3 regions of the Lacticaseibacillus boliensis genome follow, and region 2 is predicted to be linked to each of the others. Evidence: predicted binding sites of a transcription regulator. Region 2 holds the regulator's gene; each other region holds the start of a gene.
What was found. Region 2 encodes LexA, which represses DNA repair genes until DNA is damaged. Its sites were predicted from a motif close to CNAACANNTGTTNG; they were not measured.

Region 1 (10,396 bases), on a different contig from region 2:
AGCTGATCTATGTTTCCGTGTTGATCTCTGGGATCGGGCTGATCGCCCATGACTGGCTGTTAAGAGGCGGCCTAGCGTCGCCTGCTGTTGCCAGCACGATGATGGTCAACATCATCATCTTGGGGAAGATCTTCTACCTGTTCAATATTCGCACCAGCGCGCTGGTGATTTCCAAACAGTTTTTCACGAATCCGCGCGCTTTTGCGATCATCGGTTTGATGATGTTGCTGCAACTAGGACTGACCTATCTGCCGTTCATGCAGTCGATCTTTGTCACCGCGGCGATGAGCTGGCGAGAATGGGGGATTGCGATCGCGGCTGGATTCATTACGCTGATCGTAACCGAAATCGACAAATTGATCCGGATGGGATTGCATCACCGCGCTGGCCGGGTGCGCTTTCATTAATTTGTTAATGGACTAGTCAGGCGTATCTTTTTAGCGTAAGCTAATGGATAGATAGTGCCTAAAATGGGTGCCAGCAACGGAGGTAGAATTATGTTAACGAGTGCTGAACGGCAATCACAAATTAAAATGGCCTTGGCAGATGCCCCAGAACCGATCACGGCGTCAGCTTTTGCAAAACGGTTTGGCGTCAGCCGCCAGACGGTCGTTGGGGATGTGGCATTGTTGCGCGCCCAGGGGACGGATCTGATCGCGACGCCGCGTGGTTATCAGTTTGAAAACAAGGCGGCCAAAACGGCGGTCATCGTCTGCAAGCACACGCCGGAAGAAGCGCTCAAAGAGATGCAGATCATCGTCGACAACGGCGGGTCGATCATCGATGTGCAAGTCGACCATCCGCTGTACGGTCAGTTGCGTGGCCAACTTGCGATCACTTCTGAAACAGAGATCAACCTGTTTCATTCCAAAATGTTGCAGCACGAAGGCCACATGCTTTCTGAACTGACCGGCGGCGTGCATCTGCACACGATCGGTTATGACAAGCCGGAGCAACTCAAGGCCATCAAGGCGAAGTTGCGAGACGCCGGGTTCTTGTTCGAATAGCTAACGATAACAAACACCGCCATACCACGATTTGTTTGAATCGCGGTACGACGGTGTTTTTGTTAGGCTTGTTTCAGTAAATTTTCGATGAATGCGATCACGCCGGCGTGGTTATTGTCGCCGGCACGGGCGTCTGCAATCGCGGCGACTTCGGGTTGGGCGTTGGCCATGGCGACGCCTAAGCCCACTTCTTGCAACATTTCTAAGTCGTTGCCACCGTCACCAAACGCCGCCATTTCTGCCAACTCGATATTAAGGACTTCTCCCAACTGACGCAAGCCGCTGGCCTTGTTCACGCCGGGTTGGACGATGTCGATATCACCGTGGCCGCTGGAGGTCGGTACGGCCAGACCTTTGCAATCCGCGGCGATCCGCGCCACCATGGTATCAGTTAGTTCTGGCGGGAAGTTCGAGGCGAATTTTAAGATGGGATCGTCTGGCAGCCGATCGAAGTCAGCGACCGGCTGCAGGCGGGTGTAATAGTGTTGGGTCTCGGCGATAAAGGCCGCCCCTTCGCGTTGGCGGATATAGGCGGACTGCTCGGCGCAGATGGTGAGCTTCAGTTCAGGAATCGCCAACAGCTTGTCTAACACCTTGCGCGCGGTTGTCGGGGTAAAGGTGTGACTGAACTTTTTCTCGGTGGCGGTGGCACAATACGCGCCGTTTTCCGCGAGGTACCAGACGTTCGGGTAATCCGTGAAGAAGCTGCGCAACTGGTAGTACTGATTGCCGCTGGCGACGACAAAATAGATTCCGCGTGCTTGCAGCTGCGGCATCAAGCGCGCAAAGCGCTGGCGATCGTAATCCTTGTGATCGTCTAAGAATGTGCCGTCCATATCCACGGCGATAAGCTTTGGTAACATCCAATATCCTCCTTCAGGTTCCAATACGTTTCAGTCTATCATGTTGGCAAGCGGTTGCAAAGCAGGCGCCGGCACGAAAAAAGCCGCCATGGGGTTGGCGGCAAAAAAGGGTTGGGGTTTCACTTTGGAGGAGTGATAACCAGATGTTGCCTTAACAACATCGAGTAATGAAAAAGTGGGGTGGTTGGATCTTTGATCCAGCCTAGAAATGAGGGGGTAGCTCGTTTCTATGTTGTTTATATTACCCAGCAGATGTGACGAAAGTGTGACGCGCATATGGTGGTTTTGCTAAGGCTTAAAGACAAATAAAAACCGGTCGGGGCTGTGACAAAAGTCACACCCCCGACCGGTTTAAATTGATTACAGCAACTGGATCGGGCCGTCACCGTTGGTTTTGGTATCCGGCTTGGGATCGTCGCCTTGATCGTCAGGCTTCGACGTTTCCGGTTTTGAAGCTTCTGGTTGCGGCTTAGGTGCAGCAGGCTTGGTGTCAGTCTTCTTCGCCTTGTCAGCTTTGTCATCAGCCTTATCGTCAGCTTCTGCATCTGGCTTCTTGTCGAACAACAACGCCCGCATCTTGGTGGTAATTTCGTCGAGCATATCTTGATGTTCCCGCAGGTAGTTGACAGCATTAGGGGCACCTTGGCCGAGACGCTCGTCGTTGTAGCTGTACCACGAACCGGATTTCTTGATGACATCGTGGGCAACGGCAAGGTTCAGCATATCGTCGACCGGTTCGATCCCGTGACCATAAGTCATGGTCGTTTCGATCTTCTTGAACGGTGGGGCAACCTTGTTTTTGACGACTTTGATGGTCGTGGTCTTCCCAATCGGGTCGTCTTCACCGGCGACTTTGATCTGCTTGGTGCCGCGGACTTCCAGACGAATGGTGGCATAGAACTTCAGTGCCCGGCCACCTGGCGTGGTTTCGGGGTTACCAAACATCACGCCGACTTTTTCACGGATCTGGTTGATGAAAATCACGATGGTCTGGGATTTGAAGATCTGAGCGGTCAGCTTCCGCAGCGCCTGACTCATCATCCGCGCCTGCAAGCCGACGAATTGATCGCCGATTTCGCCGTCGATTTCGGCTTTTGGCGTCAAGGCCGCGACGGAATCGACAACGACGATCTGCACGGCACCGGAACTGACCAAGGCGTCTGTGATCGCGAGGCCTTGCTCGCCGGTATCGGGCTGTGACAAAAGCAAGTTGTCGATATCGACCCCGAGCGCTCTAGCATAGGTGGGATCCATCGCGTTTTCAGCGTCGACGTATGCGGCGATGCCGCCTTGTTTTTGCACTGACGCAACGGCTTGCAAGGCGATCGTGGTTTTACCTGAAGATTCTGGACCGTAGATTTCGACCACGCGACCACGTGGGAAACCGCCGACGCCAAGTGCGGCATCCAACGACAAAATGCCGGTGGAGACGACTTCAACGTTCGTCAGAGACTTCTCGCCCATGCGCATGACCGCACCATCACCGAACTCCTTGGTGATCTTCTTAAGTGCTTTATCTAGTGCTTCTTGGCGTGCCGCGTCATCGGTGATCTGTTTGACGTTTTCGCGCGAATTCGTATTCTTAGATGCCATTAATATCCCTCCTGGGTTGGTTTACAATTACCATTATCGAACATTTGTTCATAAGGTGCAAGTGTTTTTAACCGAACGACAGAATTACTTCTATAGTTTAAGCTCCCGGTGCGACCCTGTCCAAGAATTCCCTTTGTAAGCGTTTGACAGTGTTGGCGCTTCCGCTATATAGTGAATGAGCGAGTACGTTGTTTCACATGAAACAGCAAGGGGAGGAAGAACATGACAGTTAGTTTGAACAATTACGGGCACCTGCACGGGGAACCATTATATGAAATCACGATGACCAACCGCAACGGCCTGCAGGTGGTGCTGCTCAACTATGGCGCGACCTTGGAGAAGGTCTTGGTGCCAGACGGGACCGATGTGATCTTATCGCTTCCCGAAGCGGCAGACTACGCCAAAGAACGCAACTTCTTAGGCGGCACCGTCGGCCGGTTTGTCGGCCGCCTGCCTGGCCATGTGTGGCAGCGTGGCGAGCAAACGCTGACCCTGCCAAAAGGGGAAGGGGAAAACGCGATCCACGGCGGCGCAGACGGGTTGGACATGCAAGTCTTCACAATGAGCTATCGCCAAGAGGCCGGCGATGATCGTGTCGAGATGGTGTTCCTCGATCCGGCAGGACACAACAACTTGCCTGGCAACGTCTTGGTACACGTGACGTATACGCTCGATGATGACGACCGGCTGACCTACGAGCTGCACGCCACCACTGACGAGATGACACTGTTCAATCCGACCAACCATGTTTATTTTGCCGTCGATGGTCCCAACACGACGATCGATGACACGACGCTGCGGCTGGCGGCGGATTACTATGCGCCGTTGAGCGACCACCTGCCGCTTAATGGCTGGACGAGCGTCACCGACACCCCGTTTGACTTCCGCCAAGGGCAACGTTTCAAGGACGTGATGCCACAGGTCTTAGGCGGGGCCGGATTTGACCATCCGTTTTTGATCAAGCAGGCACAGGCGGCCAAGCTGATCGGCGCCAGTGGTCGCAGCGTCACGATGACGACCAGCGCGCCGTCAGTGGTGGTTTACACTGCCAATCATTTTGACCACACCGGGATTGCGCACAATATCGGCGCGCATGATGGTGTGACTTTGGAAACCCAAGTCGCCCCTGTGAGCGGCCAAGACTGGTCAGCCATTACGCTGGTTCCTGAGCAACCTTATACGCTGACTACCAGTTGGCAATTCGGGTATTGAGCAATGACCGCAACCGTAACGCCGTCGGGGTTGCGGTTTTATTGTGGAAAATTGCGACGCTGTGCCTACGAATGGGGCGGGCGGCTGGCGACAGTGGTAGAATGTAAACGTTGTCTAACAAAGGGAGGTGAGCGTTATCGCCAAGTACATTTTTACCGCGCTTGATGGCGCTTTGCTGAACGATTTGGGAAATCTGACCACGACCACCGCGATGTCGCTCAACAACCTTGGGGTGCCGCTGTCGATCGTGACCGGTCGGGCGGCGTTTGAGATCAGACCGATCCTCAAGCGGCTGCAAACCGACGCGCCACAGATCGCGTTTCACGGCGCTTTGATCTTCGCACCACGGACGGGGAAGAAAAGTTTGTTGGGAGCCTGGCCGCTCCAACCGTTGGCGATGATGGCCTTGATCCGTTCGCTGTTGGCAAGTTTTCCAGAGCTGGGGATCAGCGTTTTCGATGCTGAACACGGCTATTCGGTGCGCGAGGCCGCAGGGTCGCGGTACAAGTTGCTCGGGCGCAAGCGCCTTGAGGTCTTACCGATGCAACAGCTGTTTGGCACCAAGCTCAAAGAGGTCTTTAAGATCAGCCTGATCACCCCCACCCCAGCCGGCGTCCAGGCGGTGGCAGATTTCTTACATCGACTCCATCTCCGAGATATCCGCACCGTTTCGGTGGGGGATTGTCAGCTCGACATCGTCAGTCGCGACGCCAGACCGACGCGAGGGATCGATTATATCATGACGCGCTATCGGTTGTACGCTGGGGACATCGTGTATTTTGGGTGTCACGACGACGAGGTGCGGGCGACGGATTTTGCCGGGGTGCAGATCGCCATGGGCAATGCGGAGCCTTCGGTGCGCGCGGATGCGGATTACGTGACGACCAGCAACAACGACAACGGGGTCGCGCTGGCGCTACAACGGTTTCGCTTATTATAGCGACCGGAGGCTCCGCATTTGCGAAAGAAAACCGCAAAAACATCATGACAGCGCTTACTTTTTCTGCTATACTAACAACAGGGAGGAAGGAGCGCCTCCCTGGGCAGTTCCGTCAGTGGGATGGCGGACAGTGGCAGTTTCCTCTTATGAATCAACCTCCAGTGGGGTTCAAGGTAGACTTGGACAAAAACTGTGGGTCAGGACCCTTACGGCGGTTCCTGGCCTGTTTTTTTGGCTAAGAAATCGGATAGTTCAGATGCTTGCATCCCTTATCACCACCAGGCATAATGGCGGTGATAAGGAGGCGTGGCGATGAATTCTGAGAAAAAAACGTTCCGAACCACCCAGATCGCGCGATTGCAGACCAATGCCGCCGCTACCAAAGCGGCTTCAGCGACATTGCTGGCTAAGCTGGTTGCATTGCCGGCCTGGCAACAGGCCCGCACGATCGGGGTCACCGTCAGCAATGGCTTTGAGGTGCCAACCGCACCGGTGATCGAAGCGGCGCAGGCGGCAGGCAAGCAGGTGTTGATCCCGCGGTGCATGCCGCAGCGTCAGCTCGCCTTTTTACCAGATCCCGGTCCAGACCACCGGATCAAGAGCAAGTTCGGGATCCCGGAGCCAGCTTATGATCCAGCGCTAGTCGACGACCAACCTGACCTGTTGCTCGTGCCAGGGATCGCCTATGCAATAGATACGCATTACCGGATCGGTTTTGGTGGCGGGTATTACGATCGCTTCTTGGCCCGCTACCTTGGCCACACGGTGACGCTGGCGGCACCTTCGATGGTGTACCCAACGGCTGCTTGGCCGGTGGAGGCATTCGACATGCGGATCCAGACGTTGATTACGGTGTAGAAGTTAAGTGCCGGTGTAGCATGACGCCAAGCAGTCGTGCTGTACCGGCGTTTTTGTGTGGCGCGCTCAGTCTGGAAAATAACCCAGTTCACGCAACGGCGGGGCGATCCGTGGCAAGGTTGCAGGGCGATGGTCGATGAAGGCGTCGAGGTCGCGTTGAAGTTGGAGGCGGGCGTTGGCGACGAGGGTCGGCCAGTAGTCGTTGGGCAAGACGTGCCAGAGTCTGGCGATGGGATCCGGTGGCGTGAAAGTTTGAAAACAGGTTAGCCGATCGAGATTACGATAGGTGTTGAAAAAAGTCGAGGCCGACACGATTCGTTCACCTGAGTTGGTTTGCGCCCAATCAGCTCGGGTGAGGACGCTCAGGGTCTCGTGGTAAACTGGAAACGCCGGATTCTGGGCCGGCAGTTGTGGCTGATAGGCGAGGAGTTGCCGGGTGCGACCGGCGTTGGCCAGGCCTGGTGAGTAAACCTCTCGGATCAAACCGACGATGAAACCGAGGCCATCATCGTCAATCGTGATGGTGTTGTAATAGACGCGTGGGGTTTCCATGTGTAGGGCACCTATGATATAAACCATGTGAGGATTATATTTCCTTTCGTCGTGATGATATTTTCTCTTTTAGTTTAGCGGCTATCTGGAAAATAGGTTGGCAAAGGTCGCTACACTTGTGGGTTGACGCCTGCTGACGATTAATCGAGAATAATCTTTATAAAGTTGTGGCATCACAAGATAAATCGGCAAGGAGATAACAAACAGTAATCATTAATGTACCACCATGTCCTGATTTGTGGTATCTGGTCATTCTGAAGTAATCAAGTGGAAGTCAGAATTACCAAGTGCTATGAAATGAGAAAATCGTGAAAAATCACTGACTGGTGCATGGCTAGATGGCGACAGCTTTCATCATGTCTTGACAGAGCGCTTTTACCTTCATTTGCTATGTTATTCATGAGCAGGATGGAGGTGAAAACATGTTTAGGACGCATAAGATCCGGTGTTATCCGAACGCGACCATGCGTCGAGTTTTGGCCCAAGCATGCGATTATCGACGCTATTGTTACAATCAAGCGTTAGCCACCTGGAATGAGATGTATGATGCATCAGTGGCTTTGGCGGATAAGACCGCGCGACCTAATGAATATCTGGTTCGTAATGAATTAGTCACCAATAAAGCCGACTGGCAATATAGCCGTTCAGCGCGAATCTTACAATTGGCGGTTCATGATTTAGCACAGGCCTGGAAGAATTTCTTCAACCCCGAGATGACAGATCATCGCAAACCGCGGTTTAAATCAAAAAAACGCAGTCGGCTTGGTTTTAAGACCGATCGGGCAATCATCGTTAATGGTAAGTTGCGGTTAGATAAACCGCAGGGCTATCATGATCGATGGGACGATATCCGCCTAGCTGAAGCACCACGTTGGTCAGGGCCTGTCAAACTTACTACGATTGTCAAAGAAGCAGATGGCTATTACGTTTGTCTAAGCATCGATGTGGCGAACCCAGAGCCACTACCCCAAAACCAACGCGTATGTGGTGTTGATGCCAATATTGGAAAATTCGTCTACAACGATAGTGAGACAATGTCTGCCACCTGCGTATTGACGGAACAGCTGGTCAGTTTGTATAACCGCGTGTCTTTGTACCAACGGCGCCTCGCCCGCAAGCGTCAGGCGAATCCCGAGCACTTTCGCTCTAATAACTATTGCGTAACGAAAACCAAGTTGCAGCGGATTTATCAGAAAGTGACGAGGATTCAAAATGACTTCTTACAGAAGTTGACGACTATGTTGGTGCAAGCTAACAGTACAATCGCTATTGAAAACTTGGACGCCAAGCGTATGAAGATGAACAAGCGACTGGCGAAGAACTTACATCGTTCGCTGTTTGGCCACTTCAAAGTGTTGATTAAAGACAAGACGCAGTGGTATGGGCGTCAGTTGGTGCTGGTTGATCGGTTTTATCCGAGCACGCAGCGGTGCAGTCGTTGCGGGTTGGTGAAAACTGGCGATGACAAGTTGACTCTGACAGGTAACGCCCGCCATGGCACCAAACATCACGAGTTTCATTGCTACGGCTGTGGCGTTCAGCTTGAGCGAGACGAGAATGCCGTCCAGAATTTGATTCAATACGCTCAGGGGCAGGCTATGTCCTAAAGGTTCAAGAGCCAGTCAATGTTGCGAGGTGTATGCCGAGGTAAGAATACTGGTGTTGACGGGACCAAATAAAATCACGAATGTACAACTATGAAAGGAAATATATAATCCTTTACTAGTGTCAGTAGGCATTCTTCCACATTTTATATAGCAGAGAAAATGAAACGATTGTGGCTATTACTGGTGTTGTTAGCGGGGCTAGCGGCACCGACCCAAACGGTGCGAGCCGAGAACTTACATTATTCCGTGGCGGCGCAGCTGCCTGACAACCAGATCGATCAGCAGGTTTCGTATTTTGCCCTCAAAGTGGTGCCAGGAAGCCAGCAGACGCTGACGCTCACGATCACCAATAAGGATACGCAAGCCCATCGCTTTCAGGTGAGCATCAATCGCGCCACCACCAATACTAATGGGGAAGTCGATTATACCCGGCATGAGCTAGCGGCCCCGGCGTCGTTGGAAGCTAACATCGAGCAGATGGCGACGACCCCCAAGACGGTGACGGTACCGGCACAGTCGGCCAAGCCGACCACCATCCAGTTGCGCGTGCCGGCCAAGCCTTTTGCCGGTGTGGCGCTAGGTGGAGTCCGCGTCGTCGAGGTCGATTCGACGGCGGCCTCCAGCCACAAAGGGCTTCAGCTGACCAATAAGTTCGCCTATGTTGTGGGGCTGTCAGTGCAAGAAACTGACGACTACAAAACGATTGCCCCTAAGCTTGAATTACGTCGCGTGACCGCCAAACAGCTGAATTATCGCAACTACATCGCTCTCGATTTGGAGAATACGAAGCCCAATTTGATCCACCGCTTACAGCTTCAAGTGAAGGTACTCAAAAAAGGCCAAAAGCAGCCGTATATCACCTATACGAAAGATCGGTTGGCGCTGGCCCCAAATAGCCGTTTCACCTTTCCCGTCAGCACAGGAAACCAGCAGCTACAGGCCGGCAACTACACCATGATCCTCGATGCGCACGCTGCAGAAGGCAACTATCGCTGGCATTTTCAGCGGCAATTTCGCATCACCAATACCAAGGCGAGACAGCTCAACCATACCGCGGTCGATCAGAAGCGTCCGCAAGGCAGCTTGTTATTGCGGGTGCTGTTGATCGTCATCGGCCTGTTAGTCGTGGTGCTAGGATTGGTCCTTGTATTGATGTGGCATGATAATAAAAAACGACATCGTTAAAATAACAATAATGATTTTAGGAAGTCCCTAATAAAAAAGGGGTTTGGCCACGATTAAGCGCTCAAAAGCAAGATGGGATCGATTCAAATTTGAATAAATAATTACTATTTTTATGGTATTGATCCTCGACCTGTGGTATAACATTAAAAGAACTACACATATTTGAATCACTTGTCACTAAATGGTTTGGGGGAATCGTTTTTGAACAAGCACTTTATTTTGGTGGCTCTAGGTGTCTTTAGTGCGGTTTTTGCCGCGCTATGCGCACTTGGAACTCCTGTTGTTGCACACGCTGATACTGCAACGTCGACGGCATCAGTTTCTTTTACAATGCCAAAAAACAGTTGCGTCGCAATCGATAAAGTACCGAACATCGATTTTTCAGCGGCAAAGTATTCTAGTAAGGCACAAGATGTCGACGCCAGCAGCGTCGATACGGCAGTGTCAGTGACCAATCCCGGCTTTGCTAATGGCTGGTCGGTTTCGGTTGCTGCCACCGATTTTGTCAGCGCAGACGATCAAGATCAGATCCATTCAGCACAGCTGACGTTCGACCAAGCGGCGGTCCAAAGTGCCACA
Region 2 (10,396 bases):
GCAACCTCGGGCCGGTAAGCATCAAAGGGTATTCGCAAGAAGACCTTGATCCGCATTTGAGCATCCACTATAACCCTAGCATGGCCATTTTTACGTTGAGCGGTGATGGCGGCGACATCGACGATAACGTCGGTTTCATTGACTTTACTGAATCCTAATCGTTATCACCAGACGCTCTCATTGAAAAAAGGGTACAATCATCGATGACAAAAGATGATTGTGAGGCAAGATTGTGCAATACCGATTCGAATCTGGATTATCGATTCATGAAATCAAGAAGCTTTACGGGGCAGTGGGTTGGACCCATTACCTTAGTGACATTGGCGAAACCGCACGCGGTATCGCCAATTCCACGATGCTGACCGCGCGTACCGATGAGGGAAGCCTGGTCGGGGTCATTCGTGGCGTGTCGGATATGCATACGGTGTTGTTCATTCAAGACCTTGTTGTGTTGCCAGAATACCAACATCAAGGTATCGGCCATGAACTGCTCGATCAGTTCGACGAGTACTTCAAACAAGTGGCACGGATCGTTGTGGTGACTGACGATCCTAGCATGCAGGCGTTCTTCGCAGACGCCCATTACATTCCAGAAAACGACACGGCGATCACGACCATGATCCGCCCGCGCCGGTTGTTGGAACCAAAATATTAAGCATGAAAAAAGAGACGCGTCTGCGTCTCTTTTTTGATACCTGGCGTTAGCCGATTTTGGGTAACCGCGGAAACTTAGCAGTAAAGGTAGCGCCGTGCGGCTTGACGTCGCTGACAGTGAGCTTGCCATGATGGGCGCTGACGATCCAAGCACCGATGGACAGCCCGAGGCCGCTGCCGCCGGTTGTGCGATTGCGGCTGGGATCTAAGCGGTAGAAGCGCTCAAAGATGTGCTTCTTGGCGTCGTCTGCGATCGTCGGGCCGGAGTTGGCGACTGCCAATGACCAGTCGTTACTTGAACATTTGACGTTCACCCAGACGCGATCGCCGCTGGCGGTATATTTGAACGCGTTGTCCAGCAACAAGACCGTCAACTGATGGATCCGTTCCGCGTCAAACATGGCGGTGCCGTTTTCAGGCAGGTTGATGGTGAAGGTTTTGTCCTGGCTGGCGGCGATGTCTTCATAAGGCCGCAAAAGCTTGGTGAAATATTGGCTCAGTTCGTGAGGTTCGATCAACAATTGCTGGGCGTTGGAGTCGGCCTTGGCGATCGTCAACAGGTCGCCGGTCAGCTGTCGAAGCCGCTTGGTTTCGTTCAGGCTGGTGGCGATGGCCTCGGTTTGGTCGATGATCTTGGCGTTGGGTTTGGTGAGCATCGCTTCTTGTTGGCTCTGGATCACCGCCAGCGGCGCGCGCAATTCGTGGGCGGCATCGGCGACGAAATCTTGTTGGTGTTGCCAGGCGACGATGATCGGCTTGAGCGAGCGGTTAGACAGCCAATAGGCCAAGGCCAACGCCAACAGCCAAAAGATCACCATCGTTAAGATCAAGGCTTGGCGGAACGACTTTAAGGCAAACATCTGTGAGTCGATGTTTTGCACGACCATGACGTATTTGCCGGCGTACAACGGATTGGGATTGGATTTGCGGACCTTCAACAAGATCGTCCGAAACGTCCCACTGGTGGTGGTGAGGGTACGCATCTGGTTGAGGTTTTTCTTGTTGAGTTTGATGTATTGCAGATAATAATATGCGTCCATGCCGATCTGGGCTTGGTTGGTGATCTTGCCTTGGTTGTTGAAGACCACAATGGTGGTGCGAAACGGGCTGGTATCGGTATTTTGCGGTTTACCGGCCCGCATCGGGCGGCCGAGGTCGCCGTTATCGTTAGCGTTGAGCATTTTACGCTTCTGTAGCACTAAGGCTTGATCGATATCGCGGTACACGGAGCGTTCATACATGACAAAAACGATCAGGCCCAAGGCGATGAACAGGCCGGCAAACGTTAGAAATTGGGTGATGAACAACCGTCGGCGTTGGTGTTCGATTGCGGGATCATTGTGCAATTAATCTGCCTCACTTTGTAGGATGTACCCGACGCTTCTGATCGTGCGGATCATGGCAGCCGCCGGGGTCTGGCGAAGTTTCTTGCGGAGGTTGGACATGTAGACTTCTACGACGGAGATCGCGGTATCAGAATCGAACCCCCAAAGGCGATCAAAGATCTGATCTTTGGTGATGATGGTGTCTGCGTTTTGGAGTAAGTAGACGAGCAGGTCGTATTCCTTGCCGTTCAAGGTGACTTCAGCATCTTGAACGGCGACGCTGTGGCTGGCGATGTCGATGGTGATCGGGCCACACACCAAGAGGTTGTCAGCGGCGAGCTTGCCGGTGCGCTTCAACAGGGCTTTCAGACGCATGACCAGTTCTTCGCGGTGAAAAGGCTTGGTCAGATAATCATCGCCGCCCAGCGTGAAGCCACGCAATTTGTCTGCCAAGGCGTCTTTGGCCGTCAAGATCAACACTGGCGTTTGCACCCCGGTGTGGCGGATGCTTTTGAGTAGGTCAAAGCCGTTCATCTCCGGCAACATGATGTCGAGTACCATGGCGTCATAGATGTCTTGAGCGGCCAAAAATTCCCCGTCGCTGCCGGTCAATGCAGGCGTGGGTTCAGCGAATTCGCTGATGAAATCACAGATGCTTTGGTTCAAGTTAGGATCGTCTTCAACAACGAGGATCTTAGGTTTATCTGGCAACGATGGGGACCTCTTTTCTATTGCTTACTATATCCGCTGAAGCCTAAAAGTACCTTAAACGGCGCTTGCAAGTCGCCGGGTTTGACGTAGAATTAGGGTTAAACGATGATAATGGAGATGAGACGATGGAACCGACAGAAGCAATCACCCGCGCTCAGAAAAAAGAAGGCGCCAACAAGTTATTGGAGCAAGGCTTTATCACGGAACGCGACGAACCGGCGATGATGGACAAAGATTGGTGCAACGATTATTTGTTACAGGTCAACGATGAACTGCGCCTGCGCAGCCTGTCTAAGCGTGCCGTGTTGAAGAAATTCAACTATTACATGGGCGACGGCGTGATCATCTACGATCCGGAAGTCATCAATGAAGTCGATGCCAAACGCAAGCTCCGCTATGCGCTAGGCTTTCACAAGTAGCACCGATTTGCCGACGCTGTGTCCGGCTTCCAAGGCTTTGGTCGCCGCGACCAGATTAGCGAGGGTCAAATCGGCCTTGGCGGTGACGCTGGCGTCGAGCTTGCCGCCGGAATATAGCGTTACGATGCGATCTAGGATTGCGCGCGTTGATTTGAAGGCGACGCCGTAGTCGGATTTGGTGAACATGTATTCTTGATCGAAGCTGGCACTTTTTGGCTTCAATGCGGCTAGATCCAACGGCTGCGTTGGGGTGACGATGGTGACGACATGCCCCAGCGGCGCGATCAGTTGTGTGGCCGCGGCCAGATAAGGTTCCGGTGCGTACAAAATGGCGATGCCGTCGACTAGCCGTGGGATCTGTTGCTGCCAGTCGTCGTGGTAGTCCAGCGGAACATCTGTGCCATGCTGTTTGAGCCAGTCGAAGTGGTCTTTGCTGGCCGTGGCGATAACCGTCAATCCCGCCCAGTGAGCCAGCTGGGTGAGCATCGAGCCCACGCCGCCGGCACCGTTGATAACGAGGATTGTCTTGCCGGCGTTGGCGTCGGCGTGGGGGATGAAGCCCATTTTTTCAAACAAGACTTCCCAAGCGGTCAGGCCAACAAGGGGCAAGGCCGCCAGCTCTTCAGCCGGGGCAGCGGCAGGGGCTGAAGCGACCAGATTAGCCGGCACGGCTTGGTAATGTTGATAGCTACCGGCTTTTTTAGTGGTACCGGCGTATAAGACACGTTGTCCGACGAAAAATTCGGTCACCGCGCTTCCCAGCGCTTCGACGCGCCCGACGGCATCATACCCGAAGATCTTCGGATCGGTTTGCTTTGGCAGGCTCGCGCGAAGTTTGGTGTCGATCGGATTCAACGACAGCGCTTGGATGGCGACGACGATTTCATTGGCCGCAGGCGTGGGCATCGGCAACTCGACTTGAGTGAAGCAGTTGGGGTCGGAGATGGGCAGGCCTTCGTAAGCGGCAAAAGCAAGATTAGTTGGCATATAGAGGCTCCTTTGTTGGTAAGCGGATTATTAAGTTTTCTTTACCTAGTGTAATTCAACCCGCCTGTCTGGTAAACTAGGTGCACAATACTCGTGAAAAGAGGTCCCACATGACGCACGTGAAAAAAAGCCATGCTTACGGCTTATTGATCATCTTGGTGCTTGCCGCGGTCGTTTTCAGCTGGATCGGCTGGTTTGCGACAAATCCGCAGGACTGGTTGGCTAAAGTGTCAACGATCAGCCTTGGCGTCGGTTTAGCCGTTGGCGTATGGCTGTTGGTGGGATTAGATGATTCTTGCCAAACCCGCAAAGGCCGCTTCTGGGTCGATATTATCGTCGGTGGTTGCATGATGCTTCTTATTTATCTGTTCATGCTCGGGTTGACGTTTGATTGGCTCTTCACCTTTGGCGCCGTCGCCATCGTCTTTGTGCTCGCGTTTCTTTTTTCATTCCGGCATATGTAAAAAGCCGCCAACCGGCGGCTTTTTGTTTGCAAAATTATTGGACGTGTTGCACGGCGATCTTGACCCCTTCTGGCAGGCGCGGCCGCAACGTGGTGATGATCGAGTTGAGGTCTGCGCGGAAGGTCAGGCGGACGAAGCGACGTGAGGTGATGTTGAAAATAGCCACCACAAGTTCCCGTCCGTCAGGCAAGCTTAACGGCGTCAGTGTGATCGCGGTCAGCTTGGTATACGGAATCACCCGCGAGAAAACGCCAGAGGCGATCACCCGCGTTGGCGTCAGCCCGCTGTTGCCGGCCAAGATGACTAAAGTGATGAAGGCAGCGATCATCACGATGTAAGGGAGATTGTTGATGCCAGCGGTGACGAACCACATGGCCAAAACGGCGGCGAAGAATAGCTGGAAGCCGGAGTAATTGGCCCGGACGTCGATTTGGCGGTGCCAGTAGAGAAAATAGATCCCGGCGACGAGTAGTCCGGCGTCAATGATCATTAAGAAGAGTTCAAACATGATGATATCGTTCCTTTCAGTTGTCGGCTTCGTGATAAAGCCCGGACACTTGTTGATACCAGCTAAACAAGCGGGTGATGACAATTTTTAACACGGCAAACCCCGGGATCCCGAGGATCACCCCGGCCAGTCCAAACAGATTGCCGGCGGTCAACAAGACGACCACGATCGTGATGGGATGCATCTCAAGTTTGGAGCCCATTACAAGCGGTGAGATCAGTTGCGTTTCGATCAGCCATTCAATAAAGAAGGTGATGATGACGGCAATCAGCATTTTCGGACTTGTGACCGCGCCGACGATCAAGGCCGGGATCATCGCCAATGCAGAACCAAAATACGGGATCAGGTTCAACGGACCGGCGATCAAGCCAAGGATCAACCCAAAGCGCAGGCCGATGATCGAAAAGCCGGTCATGAAGATGATCGCCACCGCCAGCGCGACGGTGAGTTGGCCCTGGACGTAGGAACCGACCTTGGCGTTCATCTCTTGCAGCATCTGCATGATGCTGGCGCGTAGTTTGGTCGGAAACAGCACGACCATCTTCGGGGCGAACTTGCTACCGTCTTTGAGCATGAAGAACAAAATGATCGGGGCGGTGGAAATGGTGACCAAGACGTTGCCGACGATGCCAACAAAATTTTGAAGCTGGGCGACAGTGCCGCTCAACCAGCTGCCTCGTTTCAAGTTGAGGCTGTCCATGAACTCGGTGGCGAGGTTGTTGAGATCTTGTTGTGAGATCAAGTCCTGGTGCGCGTTGAGATCTGTTAACCAGCGGGTGAAATCACGCCAGTAGGTCGGATACGACTGCACGATGTTGCTGAACTGGCGCTCGATGGTGGGCACCAGCTTGATGACGGCAAGCGCCAATAATGTCAGCACCGCCAACAAGATCAAGGCAACGGCAAGCGTGCGTCGCATCCCACGACGCGTCAGCCAATTGACCAAGGGATTCAACAAGTAAAATAAGATGCCTGCAAAGATAAACGGTGGGGCGACGATTTTGAAGAAAGTGCCCACGGGTGCAAAGACCCATGAGATCTGGGTAAAGATCCAGATCGCCAACAGCACCAACACCACATTCAGGCAGGCGGCGGTGAATTTGTTATTTAAGAAGCGGCGGTAAAACCAGGATCTCTTTTCCATCAACGGCCTCCTTCGTGTGGCAAGTGGTTACATTATTCATCATACCGAACTATCGCAGAAGATGCCACTGAGAGCTATTATAAAAGTAACCGTTTACATTTGGAGATGTCATCCTAAAATAATATGTATCGTTTTTTTACATAATGTAAATTCAAATCGTTACAAGACGATACATTTAGAATAAATGCCTTGAAACGGGCACTTAATGTAAAATTAATGTATAATTCTCCTTTACATTCCGCCTGAATGCTGTATACTAAGTAACATAGTAAGCCAGACAGGTGGAAGGGAGTGTCATCAATGACATCAGTTACAATTATGAAGTGGAGTTTACGCGCGTTGGTCGTTTTAACCGCTGTTCTCATGTTTACCCACATGGCGACCGCCGCGATTTTACTGTTAGCCGTCGATGTGCACTTCGGCGTTTTCTACGAAATGACGCGTAACAAGTGCGATCGTCGCCAACTTAAACACATCCCGGTGACTCACCGGATGTAATCCTTTCAGCGACAACAGGGCCTTCCAAATTTATTTGGAAGGTTATTTTTGTGCGAACAATTGCTTGCAAACGCCTGTTCGTTCTGGTACGCTATGGGTATACAAACGCAGGTGCGATACTGCGAGACACAGACTCGTCACGGCTTGCCGTGCAGGTGATAGAAAGGAGTGGGCCCATGCCTACCCGCAAGACTGAGAAACGTTGGGAAGAGATTCTCAAAACTATTCATCATTCAATTGAAGACCGCGGTTTTCCGCCAACGGTGCGAGAAATCGGGAAGGCGGTCGGCCTGTCTAGCTCCAGCACGGTCGCCGCACACCTGACACGGTTGGAAGCGCAAGGGTTGATCGCCAAAGATCCGACCAAGCCGCGGACATTGATGTTGACACAGGCAGGACGCGATTACATCGGCGTGACCAACGGCGGGATCCCGATCGTCGGCACCGTTGCCGCAGGGGTGCCGATCACCGCGATTCAAAACATCGATGATTACTTTCCGCTTCCGGATAATCTCGGCTATGAAGCCGACGAGCTGTTCATGCTCCGGGTTTCTGGCAACTCGATGATCAAGATGGGGATCCTTGATGGGGATCAGATCATCGTCAAAAAACAACAGACCGCTGAAAATGGCCAAGTGGTTGTGGCGATGACGCAAGACAGCGAAGCAACCGTCAAGCGTTTTTACAAAGAAGACGGCCGGGTGCGGTTGCATCCCGAAAATGATGACATGGACGATATGTATTTCGATACCGTCACCATCTTAGGTGTTGTGGTCAGCCTTTACCGGCCAGCGCTCGTATAGAAAAAATCCCGACTTCTCAATAGAAGAGTCGGGATTTTTTGATTTAGTCAGTGTAAGGTGCGCACGGCGAGCATCACGATCGGAATCACGACCATGGAAAACAGCGTTGTTGCACTGACGGTGATCGACGCGTTGGAGGCGTCTGCGCCATAGAGCTTGGCGACGACTGGGGCGTTGGTCATCACCGGCATCGCGGATTGCAACAAGAAGACCTGCTTCATCAGCGTCGGTACCGGCGCGGCAAAAACAAGCAGGAACATGATGATCGGGGCGAACACGAAGCGCCCGGCAAAAACCCCGAGGAGCTCGCGGTTAAAGCGAATGTTGCGCAGTCCGGCTTGATACATGCAGATCCCGATGAAAAACATCGAGCCCGGGATCGTGAGGTCACCGACATAGGTCAGATCGCTCATCAAGAAATCAGGCAATTTGACGCGGATCAACACCAAGATGACGCCGACAATAAACCCAAGTAACGGCGGGGAGAAGACCTTGCCGATCACCTTTTTCAAATCAAAGCGAGCGGGTTGCGGGCCATCGGCTTGAATGAGGTAGACGCCGATCGTCCAAAAAATCGTGGTGTTGGCCATGTAATAAACCAGCACGTAAGGCAGACTTTTCGGTCCGAAAAGCGCCATGTTCACCGGCAACCCGATGAAGACGGTGTTGGAGTTGAAAAACATCGATTTGAACAAGCCGCGGCGGCCTTTTGGTACCGCCAGTGCGCGGCAGACGCCAAACGACAGGCCAAAAAGGATCGCCATCGACATCACCGGAAAGCGCAGGTCTGGCAGGATCGTGGCGAGTTGTTTGGCGGAAAAGTCGCTGGTAATCGTGACAATCATGTAGGCCGGTAAGGCGACTTGGGTGACAGTTTTGGCAATGATGCGGCTGGAGCGATCGTTGAACCAGCCGATAGCAGTGAGAATGTAGCCGATGGCGATCAAGATCAAGATCTCAAGCACCCCGAAAACACTGGAAATAAATGCAGTCAAGTTGGGACTCCTTATCAAATCAAAATGACGCGGCGTTAAAATAATCAGCGTCGCGGGTCTTGCGGGCGTTGTAGCGTGAAGGTTGTGCCCAAGCCGGCATAATGATTGCCGCTTAAGCGCGCCAGTGGGTCGAGCTGGTCAAAATCGATGTGTAGTGAATCAGGAGATAAGACGGTTTGGGCATAATGAAACGCAACGACTTCTAGGATCAGCATGTCGTAGCGGCCACCGGTTGGCGCGGTGATCGGGATGTGTTGCTGAAGCCGGCATTCAAGGCGGGCGCGACTGTCGGCCAAGCCCGGGGTCGTCAACTTATCGCTGGCGATCAGGGGCAGATGCAACAAGTCAGCTTCGCTGATCGTTGGATCGAGTCCGGCGGCACTTTGGTTCATCGCGCCAGCCTCTGATTGTGAGACGAGATGCACCACAGCTTCATGCGTGCGCAGTAAGTTCGCAGGGGTGTCTTTCAGCGCGTCCCCAAGCCGGCCGATGGCAAGCGACAACAGGCCGCCGCCAACTCCGCTGAAGAATGAAAACGGCGCAAGGTTGATGCCCCCTGCTGGGTTTTGGGTGGTTACCCAAGCCACCGGGCGAGGGACGATCGTGGCGGACAAAAGCTTGTAGCGGTCCGCTTCGCTGAGGGTTGCTGCATCGATATCGTACATCTTAACCTCCATATTGAGTGTAGCGCATTTGCAGATTGATTAATAGAGATGGTGAAAACAATGAGAAAAACCGGTACAAGCCAACCCAGTTCGGATTGCCCTGTACCGGCGTTATCGGTCGCTGACGGTTATTGAAGCTCACCGTCAGCGTTGACGGTGACATATTGATTGTCACGGGTGTCTTTGTTGATCACGACGAATGTGAAGTTGTCGCCGCTTTGCCCTATCGCGGTGATGGTATTGTCGCTACTTGGATATTGTTGTTCAACGATCGCCTGTGCAGATTCAACGGTCAGGTTATCACTGCTCGAATCGCTACTACTTGAACTGCTTGAATCGCTACTGCTGGTGGCGCTGGATTGCGAAGCACTGTCTCGTTTAGTGTGGCTTTCACTGTGCGTGCTTGCCGGCGTTTCGTTTGTTTGGCTAGATTGGCTGCTGGCTTGACTGCTCGTGCTATCGCTACTGGTGTCAGTGCTGCCGCCTTGGGCCGAGAGGGCGGCGTCAATGGTCGGCACGGCGTGAATGCTGGTGCTTAGCGTCAGTGATTTGTGCACGTAATGATACGTTTGCGCGAGGCCTTTTTTCAAGGTGACGCGGTTGTTCAACACGGTGGTGAGATAAGTCGGATAACTCGCGTGGCTGCCACCGTAGCGTGAAGTCGTGGCCGGGGTTTGCGCCCTCATGGCCTTAGCGCTGTGGTAGGTGAAAATCACGGCGCTGGTACTATCGAGCTTGAGCGATTTGGTGGTGCCGGTATAAGTGCCAGTGTCGATGATCGTGCGGACAGAGTCGCCTTTGATCTGTTGCTCGCGGCGAAAATGGCCGTTGTCTTGGATCCGGAGATAGACCCGGACGCTGAGCGCTTCGCCATCAGGATCGTTGGCAGCACCACTAGCTGTGTAGGTGCCGGCTTGGGCATGAGTGGCAGTTGGGGTGGTGTCGATGATATGACTCGATGCGGAGTCTTCGGCATCTGGCCCCGAGACCTTGGCCCCGCGATAGATCAAAAATAACGTCACCGCCGCGATGGCGACTAAACTCCATACCAATATCCACAGACCTGTGTGCCGTCTGCGTCGTCTGCGTCGTCGCATAGTTGTCCTCCTCCAGTAGATTAGATACCGTCCATTGTACCGCGAATTCGGGTGACAAACCGATATTCTTAATTATTTTTAATTGATGCAAACATGGTAAGATGTTGGCGAGGTGAACGTGATGCA
Region 3 (10,396 bases), on a different contig from region 2:
CGATTTTGAAGCGGATGTGTGCTGAAGACACGCCGGCCTTCGTGGTTTCGCGAGGAATGGCACCGCTTAAAGAAATGGTGACCGCCGCGGCTGAAGCCCACATTCCTGTATTGACATCGAAGTTGCCGACGACTCGGCTTTCCAGTCTGATCACGGACTATCTTGAGGGTCGCTTGGCGGAACGTCGGAGCATGCACGGGGTCTTGACTGATATTTATGGCCTTGGGGTGTTGATCACCGGGGATTCCGGGGTCGGTAAGTCTGAAACCGCGTTGGAACTGATCCAGCGTGGGCATCGGCTGATTGCTGATGACCGCGTCGATGTCTATCAGCAAGATGAACAAACGATTGTCGGGGAAGCACCGAAAATCTTGTCACACTTGCTGGAGATTCGAGGGTTAGGGATCGTCGACGTCATGAATCTGTTCGGGGTCGGGGCCGTGCGGGAAAGTACCAGCATCGATTTGATCGTTCACCTCGAAGCCTGGACGCCTGACAAGCAGTTTGATCGTCTGGGTTCTGGCGAACAGAGCCAGCAGATCTTCGATGTGGCGGTGCCAAAGATCTCGATTCCGGTCAAGGTCGGGCGGAACCTCGCATCGATCATCGAAGTGGCGGCGATGAACTTCCGTGCTAAGTCGATGGGCTATGATGCGACGAAGACTTTCGAAGCTAATTTAAACAGTTTGATTCAGTCGAATTCTGAAGAATAAGCCGCTAAGTCGTGGCGATATTCTCCTAGCGGTCAGGTGCGCAGACTGAGCGTTGTGTGATAGACTGGAACATGCGCAGAGGCGAGCTGGGCTCGCTTTTTTTGTGAGGAAGAAAATCAAAATCGCTCTCTACAGACTTGTTCGAGGAGGAATTGCATGTTAGCAGCATTGAACCCGATTGCGTTGCAGCTTGGTGGGCTTGAGATCCACTGGTATGGCGTGATCATCGCGTGCGGCGTTTTGTTGGCTGTGTGGCTGGCAATGAGAGAAGCCGTGCGGCGCGGGATTTCTGACGACCATATCTTGAACCTCGTGTTGTGGGCACTACCTTTTGCCTTGATTGGCGCGCGGACTTATTACGTCGCCTTCGAGTGGGGTTATTATTCGCAACACCCTAGCGAGATCATTGCGATCTGGCACGGCGGCATTGCGATCTATGGGGCGCTGATCGCCAGTGTCATTGTGTTTTTGGTCTATTGCCGTGTGAAGTGGCTACCGGCATGGCTGGTGCTGGACATCGCTGCGCCGACGGTCATGATTGCCCAGAGCATCGGGCGGTGGGGCAACTTCATGAACCAAGAGGCTTTCGGGGCTAAAACGACGCTGGCATACTTGCGCGGGTTGCACTTGCCAGAGTTTATCGTCCAGCAGATGAATATCTCCGGTGCGTATCGTCAACCGACGTTCTTGTATGAGTCGATGTGGAATCTGGTCGGTTTCGTCTTAATCATGAGCGTTCGGCATCACACGCATTGGTTCAAGCAAGGTGAGATCTTCTTAAGTTATGTCATGTGGTATTCGTTCGGCCGCTTCTTTGTTGAAGGCATGCGCACAGACAGTCTGTATCTCATTCCCGGCTTGCGGATCTCGCAGGCCTTGTCGATCATCTTGTTTGTTGTCGCGTTAGGGCTTGTGATCTACCGGCGCCGGCGGCAGGTCGACTGGTATATGGATGGCGACCCTTTGGCAAAAGTGAATCAGTAAGGAGAATTATTTTGACGAAAAAAATCGCAGTGTTTGGTGCCGGTTCTTGGGGCTCGGTGCTCGCAAACTTACTAGTTGAAAATGGGCACGACGTCGCGTTGTGGACACACGATCCCAAACAGATCCCTGAAATTAACACGCAACACACCAACGCCCATTATCTGCCGAACTTCAAGTTCCACGACAGCCTGCAAGCGACAACGGATCTCGCTGCGGCCGTCGCCGGCGCAGACGTTTTGCTGTTCGTGGTGCCGACCAACGCGGTGCGTGACGTCGCGACGCAAGTACGGCCGTTGCTTGAAGCCAGCGGCGCACGGCCAATCATCGCCCATGCCGCCAAGGGTCTGGAACGCGGTAGCAAGTTGCGGGTATCTCAGGTGCTCGAAGACGTGTTGCCAGAGACATGCCACAGCGGCATCGTGGTGATTTCCGGACCTAGCCACGCTGAAGACGTCGCCACCAAGGACATCACGACCTTGGCAGCTGCTTCCAAGAGTCTCGCCGCCGCGACAGCGATCCAGAAGCTGTTCATGAACGATTACTTCCGGTTGTATACCAACCAAGACGTGACTGGCGTCGAACTGGGCGCAGCGTTGAAAAACGTTATCGCCATCGGCGCCGGCGCGCTGCACGGTTTGGGTTACGGCGATAACACCAAAGCGGCATTGATGACGCGCGGGTTGGCCGAAATCACACGCTTAGGCGTGCGTCTGGGGGCTGATCCGATGACCTTCATCGGCTTGTCTGGTGTCGGGGATTTGATCGTGACCTGTACCAGTGTGCATTCACGTAACTGGCGGGCCGGCAACGGCTTGGGTCAAGGCCAAAGTGTTCAAGAGGTGTTAGACAACATGGGGATGGTCGTCGAAGGGTATTCGACGGCCAAGGTCGTTCATGAACTGGCGCAAGAACTTGATGTCGAGATGCCGATTTCTAGTGCCATCTATCAGGTGCTGTATGAAGATGCCCCGATCAAAGCGGTCATTGGTGAGCTGATGAAGCGTGCTGGTAAGCCGGAGTTTGATTTTCACCTCCAACAAGGCTAGGCGGGGTTGCTAAATTCAATTGTGTGCACTATAATAAGACTTACGAAAGATAAGTGGAGGGATATGTGAGATGACGAAAACTTACGATGTCATTGTGATCGGTGCCGGACCTGGCGGCATGACGGCGGCGTTATACGCGTCGCGCTCGAACCTCAGCGTGTTGATGCTGGATCGAGGAATTTACGGCGGCCAGATGAATAATACCGCTGCGATCGAGAACTATCCTGGTTTCAAATCCATCATGGGTCCTGATTTAGGCCAACAGATGTATGATGGAGCCACCCAGTTTGGGGCTGAATACGCTTATGGCAACGTCACAGCGTTGAAGGTGGAAGGTAATAAGCGGATCGTCGAAACCGACGAAGGCACTTATGAAGCCAAGGCGGTCATCATTGCCACCGGGGCAGAACATCGTAAGCTTGGCGTTCCCGGCGAGGAAAACTATGGTGGCCGCGGGGTGTCTTACTGTGCCGTCTGCGATGGCGCGTTTTTCAAGAACAAGGAAGTCGTCGTGATCGGCGGCGGTGATTCTGCGATCGAAGAAGGCGCCTATCTCGCCCAGCTCGCCAGCAAGGTAACGATTGTGCACCGGCGCGACACGTTGCGCGCCCAACAGATCTTGCAAAAGCGCGCATTTGCCAACGAAAAGATTAACTTTGTCTGGAATGCCAACACCGAAGAAATCTTGGGGGATGACATGAAGGTCACTGGTGTGCGTTACACCGACAAGGTCACTGGCGAAAGCCATGTGATCCCGGCTTCAGGGGTCTTCATCTATGTTGGCATCATGCCGCTGACCGACGGCTTCCAAGACGTCGGGATCCTCGATGACGCCGGCTGGATCCCAACCGACGAAAACATGGCGACCAAGGTGCCTGGCATCTTCGCCATCGGAGATGTCCGTGCCAAGACGTTGCGTCAGATCACAACTGCTGTCGGTGACGGCGGCCAGGCTGGCCAGTCTGTGTTCGATTATATCCAAAGTTTGCAAGATGAAGATCTCACCGTGCAAGCATAATGAGTCTAAATGGGTCACGACAATCAGTCGTGGCCTTTTTCTTTTGCTCATAGTCGACTGAGTTGTAGCGGCAGGAGATTGAATGCGGTTGTTGAAAATCGTTGAAGGATCTTTAAGCCTTTTAGAATCCTTTTTGCGTTAGATATAGTATAATGAAACCGGTTATGAAAATGACAATGATGAAATGGAGTTGAATGTAATGGGTTATCACGAGAATTACCAACGGTGGGCAGACGCTACCGACTTGGATGCCTCTCTGAAGAAAGAAGTCGACGCAATGGCTTCTGATGAAGAGACACAAGAAGAGGCGTTTGCAGTGCCGATGGCATTCGGTACCGCGGGCATGCGTGGGGTGATCGGCGCCGGCATCAACCGCATGAACATCTACACAGTGCGCCAAGCGACTGAAGGTTTGGCACGGTTTATGGACACCTTAGACGCGGCGCAAAAAACGGCCGGGGTCGCAATTTCGTTTGACTCTCGCTATCAAAGCGAGACGTTTGCACATGAAGCGGCGGCTGTTTTAGGGGCACATGGCATCCGTAGTTTTGTTTTTGATTCCTTGCGGCCGACCCCAGAGCTATCATTCGCTGTGCGGTATCTGCACACCTATGCCGGCATTATGATCACCGCCAGCCATAACCCGAAGCAATACAACGGGTATAAGATTTATGGTCCTGATGGTGGCCAAATGCCACCTGAAGAATCGGATCGCATTACCGAATACGTGCGTAGTGTCGATGATCTGTTCACTATCAAGACGCTGACGACGCGCGAGTTGCGCGATCAGAAGTTGATGACTTTGATCGGTGAAGATGTCGATGAAGCGTATTATGCAGCTGTGGCCACGGTTTCGATCAATAAAGATTTGATCGCGTCTACCGGTCGCGACATGTCTTTGATCTACACGCCGCTACACGGTACTGGTCGGATCCCGGCACAGATGGCATTGCGTAATGCTGGCTTCGAGCACTTCCAGCTGGTGGCTAAGCAGGCTGTGGCTGATCCAGAGTTCCCAACGGTGCCGTTCCCGAACCCTGAATTCCCGCAGGCATTTGACATGGCGATCGAGCTGGGCAAAAAGTCTCACGCAGACGTGCTGATTGCGACTGATCCTGATGCTGACCGGCTGGGCACCGCGGTGTGGACAGGGTCTGAGTATCAACTGCTGACCGGCAATCAGATTGCCAGCCTGTTGTTGCATTACATCTTGGAAGCTCGTAAGCAAGCCGGCACGCTGCCAGCCAACGGGGCGGTCGTGAAGTCGATCGTTTCCACCGAATTGGCGACGGCGATCGCCAAGGATTACGGCGTGGACATGATCAACGTCGAAACGGGTTTCAAGTTCATTGGCGATCAGATCAAGCACTATGAAGAAACCGGCGAGCACGAATTCTTGTTTGGCTTCGAAGAAAGCTACGGTTATCTGATCAAGCCGTTCGTCCGCGACAAGGATGCAATCCAATCCACCGTCTTGTTGGCGGAAGTTGCGGCATACTACAAGTCCAAGGGCATGACGCTTTATGACGGCATCCAAGCTTTGTATGCGCGCTATGGCTATTTTGCTGAGAAGACTGTCGGTGTCGATTTTGAAGGGGTCCAAGGCCCTGCAGAAATGGCCGCGTTGATGAGCAAGTTCCGTGAACATCAGCCGAGTGACTTTGCCGGTGTGGCGATCACCGAAGTCGAAGACTACAAAGCGCAAAGTGCTAAGCGGGCTGACGGTACTGTCGAAAAAATCGATATGCCAGTATCAGACGTGTTGAAGTACATCTTGGCCGATGGAACTTGGATCGCGATTCGGCCTTCTGGTACGGAGCCGAAGGTAAAGTTCTACGTTGGCACCAGCGCTGATTCTGCAGCGGAAGCGGACAAGAAGCTCGAAGCTTTTGAAGCCGCTTTGACGGCGTTCCGTACTGAATAAGCAATTGACACACAGCTTGCCTAGGCAGGCTGTGTGTTTTTCTTTATAATAGAGAAGACGGCAATAACTTCAGACGTGGAGGTAGCGAGATGTTAATGATCGTGGCGCTGTTGACGGTAGGGATGCTTTTGTATCGCGGCAAAAAAGGAATCTGGGCCAAACCGACGACGCGCATCTGGGGCTTCGTCGGGTGTGCCATGTTGTGGGCTGACATGTTATGGCAGAATCTGCAGGCCCACCAACTGCTTCAGGTCGGCTTGGATGCGCTATTGATCGTGATCCTGGCGTGGGATATTTACAAGCAGACTCGCGCGCTGAAGGCCACTCAAGACGACAAGCGCTAGGCGTCTTGTGAGTCGCATGGTGATATGCTACCATGAGTGGGATTTTAATGTGGAGGTGAGCGTGATGGGCATGCATGAATTTATTCAGGGACTCAACAGTTTGGAATCGTTGCGTCGCGCACCGGGGTTTTTCAAGTATGCAGAACATAGTGTGGCGGCGCATAGTTTCAAGGTGGCGGAGATCGCCCAGATGCTTGGTGATATCGAAGAACACGCCGGCAACACGGTCAACTGGCAGTCGTTATACGAGAAGGCCTTGAATCACGATTACACCGAACGCTTCATTGGTGACATCAAGACGCCGGTGAAATACGCGACCCCAGCGCTGCGTGAGATGTTGGCCGATGTCGAAGAGTCGATGACGGAAAACTTCATCCAAAACGAGATCCCGCCAGAATATCAAGACGTCTATCGCCGCCGGCTGTCGCAAGGCAAAGATGATACCTTGGAAGGACAGATCCTGAGTATCGCTGACAAGGTTGATCTGTTGTATGAGTCTTTTGGTGAAATCGAAAAAGGCAACCCCGAGCGGGTCTACGTCAACATCTACACGGAAAGCCTGTCGGTGATCATGTCGTTTGCCAAGCGCCCGAGCGTGGATTATTTCATCCGTGAGATTTTGCCCGATATGCTCAACGAAGAGTTCGCCGATCGTGACATGCTGACGAAGCTAACGCGGGCGATTATGCACAAATAAAATTGCTAATCGAAGGTTAGCGAATGTTTGTTCGCTGTGTTAGAATATAAACGTGTTGAAGTTGGAATTAGCGTTCCGACTTTTTTGTTGCTGTTCATATAGGGGGAATTGTTGAATGATCGAACGTATGCCAGAGAAGAAGTTTGAGCTGGTTTCGCCTTATCAGCCGGCCGGCGATCAGCCGCAAGCCATCGAGAAGTTGACCCAAGGCTTCTTGAACGGGGAAAAAGAACAGATCTTGCTGGGCGCGACCGGGACCGGGAAAACCTTCACGATGTCCAACGTGATCGCCAATCTCAACAAGCCGACGCTGATCCTTTCTCACAACAAGACGCTGGCGGGCCAGCTATACGGTGAGTTCAAGGAGTTCTTCCCGCACAACGCGGTGGAATACTTCGTCTCCTATTATGATTACTACCAACCTGAAGCTTATGTGCCAAGCTCTGACACCTATATCGAAAAAGATTCTGCAATCAACGACGAGATCGATAAGCTCCGGCACTCGGCCACCAGCGCACTCTTGGAACGCAACGATGTGATCGTGGTGGCGTCGGTATCTTCGATCTTCGGGTTAGGGTCACCGACAGAATACCGCGACCATGTCTTAAGCCTGCGCGTGGGGATGGAGATCGACCGCAATACCTTGTTGCGGCAACTGGTCGATATCCAGTTTGATCGCAACGACATTGACTTCCAGCGCGGACGCTTCCGCGTGCGCGGCGATGTGGTTGAGATTTTCCCGGCCAGCCGTGACGATCACGCGATCCGAGTGGAATTTTTTGGTGACGAGATCGATCGGATTACCGAAGTCGACGCCTTGACCGGTGAAGTCGTCGGTAGCCGCCAACACGTGTCGATCTTCCCGGCGACGCATTTCATGACTTCAGACGATCAGCTCGAAGAAGGGATCCGGCGTATCGCCGCTGAACTCGACGAGCGGCTGGCGGAGTTGCGCGATGAAGGCAAGTTGCTGGAAGCTCAGCGCTTGGAGCAACGCACCAACTACGATATCGAAATGCTCAAAGAGATGGGTTATACCAACGGGATTGAAAACTATTCGCGTCACATGGAAGGCCGTAAGCAAGGCGAGCCACCATTCACGCTGTTAGACTTTTTCCCGAAGGATTTCACAATCATGGTGGATGAAAGCCATGTGACAATGCCACAGGTGCGGGGGATGTATAACGGCGACCGGGCGCGGAAACAGACCTTGATCGACTATGGCTTCCGCCTGCCCAGTGCGCTGGATAACCGACCGCTGACGCTGCAAGAATTTGAGAAACACGTCAATCGTATCTTGTACGTCTCGGCGACGCCGGGACCTTACGAACTGGATCGTGTGCCCAAAAAAGATGTCGCCGAGCAGATCATTCGGCCGACCGGCCTGCTCGATCCGGTGATCGAAGTGCGGCCAATCATGGGACAAATCGATGACCTGGTGTCTGAGATTAACAAGCGCATCGACAAACACGAGCGGGTCTTTGTCACGACCTTGACCAAGAAGATGGCCGAGGACTTGACCGACTATCTCAAAGAAATGGGGATCCATGTGCGTTATTTGCATTCCGACATCAAGACGCTGGAGCGGACGCAGATCATCCGCGACCTGCGTTTGGGCAAGTTCGACGTGCTAGTCGGGATCAACCTGTTGCGTGAAGGGATCGACGTCCCCGAGGTTTCGTTGATCGCGATCTTGGATGCAGATAAAGAAGGCTTCTTGCGCGCGGAACGGTCGCTGATCCAAACCATCGGTCGCGCGTCGCGTAACAGCCATGGGAAGGTCATCATGTATGCGGATAAGATGACCGACTCGATGCAAGGGGCGATCAGCGAAACCCAGCGGCGGCGCACGATCCAAGAGCAGTTCAACAAAGACCACGGCATCACGCCCAAGACCATCATCAAGCCGATCCGCGACGCGATTTCCAGCGTCGATACCAGCGACGTGAAGGCCAGCGACAAAGATAAGAGTTTCGCCGAGGTTGACTTGGCGGACATGACGAAAAAAGAGCGCCAGCAGCTGGTGGCTAACCTTGAAGGCCAGATGCAAGCGGCGGCCAAGAAGCTTGATTTCGAGCAGGCCGCGACCTTGCGCGATACGATTCTAGAACTCAAAGCGGAGATGTGATTTTTTTGGCAAATGATAAGATTGTAATTCATGGTGCGCGTGCGCATAACCTCAAGGATATCGATGTGACGATCCCGCGCAACAAGCTGGTCGTCATGACCGGCCTGAGTGGTTCTGGCAAGTCCAGCCTGGCGTTTGATACGTTGTATGCGGAAGGCCAACGGCGCTATGTTGAAAGCCTGTCCGCGTATGCCCGCCAGTTTCTCGGACAGATGGACAAGCCTGATGTCGATTCCATCGACGGGCTGAGTCCGGCGATTTCCATCGATCAAAAAACCACCAGCAAAAACCCGCGCTCGACCGTCGGCACGGTGACCGAGATCAACGATTACCTGCGGCTGTTGTGGGCGCGGATCGGTCATCCGATCTGTCCCAACGACGGGACCCCGATCACCAGCCAAAGCGTTGAGCAGATGGTCAACCGCGTGCAAAAGCTTGAACCGCGTACCCGCATCCAGATCCTCAGCCCGATCGTCCGCCACAAAAAAGGCGCACACAAGAAGGTCTTAGAGAAGATCGTGCGCGAAGGCTATGTCCGCATGCGTGTCGACGGTGAGGTAATGGATGCCTCCGCTGATTTTGAGATGGACAAGAACAAAAACCACGACATCGATATCGTGATCGACCGGATCGTGGTCAAGCCAGATGACGCGGACAACCGCAGCCGGTTGTTTGATTCGTTTGAAGCCGCATTGCGGCTGAGCGAAGGCTATGCCACCGTGGATGTCATCGGCGGCGACCCGCTGGTGTTCTCGGAACATTTTGCCTGCCCAATCTGTGGCTTCACGATCGGGGTGCTGGAGCCGCGACTATTTTCGTTCAACGCGCCTTTTGGGGCCTGCGAAGAATGTGACGGGCTGGGGATGAAGCTCGATGTCGATGTTGATCTGGTGATTCCCGATCCGACGCTAACCATCGATCAAGGCGCGGTGGCGCCGTGGAGTTCCGCGACGGCCAACTACTACCCATCGATGTTGCGTCAGGCCTGTGACGCGTTCAAGATTCCGCGGGACAAGCCGTGGCAAGACCTGAGCAAGGCGCAACAAGACCTCGTTCTGTACGGTAGCGGCGGCAAGGAGTTCCATTTTCATGCAGACAGTGATTTTGGCGTGCGCGATGTCGACGCGCCGTTTGAAGGTGTGATGAACAACGTCGAGCGCCGGTATCATTCCAACAACTACGCTTTCGGTTCCGATCAAATGCGCCAGTACATGACCGCATTGACCTGCCCGGTTTGCCACGGCAAGCGGCTCAATCGCCAGGCGCTGGCGGTCAAGGTACAAGGCAAAGACATCGCAGAAGCTAGCAACCTAGCAATCAAAGATGCCCTGCCATTCTTTCAAAGTATTCAGTTGAGTGAAGGCGAAAAGATCATTGCCCAGCCGATCGTTAAGGAAGTCAACGACCGCTTGACGTTCTTGGAAAACGTCGGGCTGGATTACCTGACGCTTAGTCGTAGCGCCGGCACGCTGTCAGGCGGTGAAGCTCAGCGGATCCGGCTGGCGACGCAGATCGGCTCGAATCTCAGTGGCGTGTTGTACA

Region 1: recA (recombinase RecA) is a predicted target of LexA. The motif match lies at 3,501-3,514, and genes of this name have one in related genera.
Region 3: uvrB (excinuclease ABC subunit UvrB) is a predicted target of LexA. The motif match lies at 6,747-6,760, and genes of this name have one in related genera.

What each region holds. Positions count from the first base shown of each region.
Region 1 covers NZ_BAAIHN010000017.1:41,901-52,296, forward strand. The annotation lists gene ACYVRB_RS08385 (HAD-IC family P-type ATPase) at 1-407, shown strand, start outside; gene ACYVRB_RS08390 (3H domain-containing protein) at 498-1,007, shown strand; gene ACYVRB_RS08395 (Cof-type HAD-IIB family hydrolase) at 1,070-1,870, opposite strand; gene recA (recombinase RecA) at 2,231-3,463, opposite strand; gene ACYVRB_RS08405 (aldose epimerase family protein) at 3,686-4,675, shown strand; gene ACYVRB_RS08410 (HAD hydrolase family protein) at 4,803-5,615, shown strand; gene ACYVRB_RS08415 (5-formyltetrahydrofolate cyclo-ligase) at 5,928-6,473, shown strand; gene ACYVRB_RS08420 (hypothetical protein) at 6,540-7,025, opposite strand; gene ACYVRB_RS08425 (RNA-guided endonuclease InsQ/TnpB family protein) at 7,448-8,632, shown strand; gene ACYVRB_RS08430 (DUF916 and DUF3324 domain-containing protein) at 8,792-9,817, shown strand; gene ACYVRB_RS08435 (WxL domain-containing protein) at 10,148-10,396, shown strand, end outside.
Region 2 covers NZ_BAAIHN010000020.1:6,351-16,746, forward strand. The annotation lists gene ACYVRB_RS09010 (iron-sulfur cluster biosynthesis family protein) at 1-158, shown strand, start outside; gene ACYVRB_RS09015 (GNAT family N-acetyltransferase) at 233-655, shown strand; gene ACYVRB_RS09020 (sensor histidine kinase) at 702-2,000, opposite strand; gene ACYVRB_RS09025 (response regulator transcription factor) at 2,001-2,690, opposite strand; gene ACYVRB_RS09030 (hypothetical protein) at 2,816-3,109, shown strand; gene ACYVRB_RS09035 (alcohol dehydrogenase catalytic domain-containing protein) at 3,092-4,096, opposite strand; gene ACYVRB_RS09040 (hypothetical protein) at 4,207-4,560, shown strand; gene ACYVRB_RS09045 (hypothetical protein) at 4,595-5,068, opposite strand; gene ACYVRB_RS09050 (AI-2E family transporter) at 5,085-6,215, opposite strand; gene ACYVRB_RS09055 (hypothetical protein) at 6,513-6,710, shown strand; gene lexA (transcriptional repressor LexA) at 6,887-7,513, shown strand; gene ACYVRB_RS09065 (AEC family transporter) at 7,561-8,508, opposite strand; gene ACYVRB_RS09070 (flavin reductase family protein) at 8,553-9,173, opposite strand; gene ACYVRB_RS09075 (hypothetical protein) at 9,302-10,270, opposite strand; gene ACYVRB_RS09080 (magnesium transporter CorA family protein) at 10,392-10,396, shown strand, end outside.
Region 3 covers NZ_BAAIHN010000003.1:31,509-41,904, forward strand. The annotation lists gene hprK (HPr(Ser) kinase/phosphatase) at 1-713, shown strand, start outside; gene lgt (prolipoprotein diacylglyceryl transferase) at 870-1,697, shown strand; gene ACYVRB_RS02175 (NAD(P)H-dependent glycerol-3-phosphate dehydrogenase) at 1,709-2,743, shown strand; gene trxB (thioredoxin-disulfide reductase) at 2,814-3,761, shown strand; gene ACYVRB_RS02185 (phospho-sugar mutase) at 3,961-5,685, shown strand; gene ACYVRB_RS02190 (hypothetical protein) at 5,775-6,029, shown strand; gene ACYVRB_RS02195 (YfbR-like 5'-deoxynucleotidase) at 6,094-6,726, shown strand; gene uvrB (excinuclease ABC subunit UvrB) at 6,842-8,854, shown strand; gene uvrA (excinuclease ABC subunit UvrA) at 8,860-10,396, shown strand, end outside.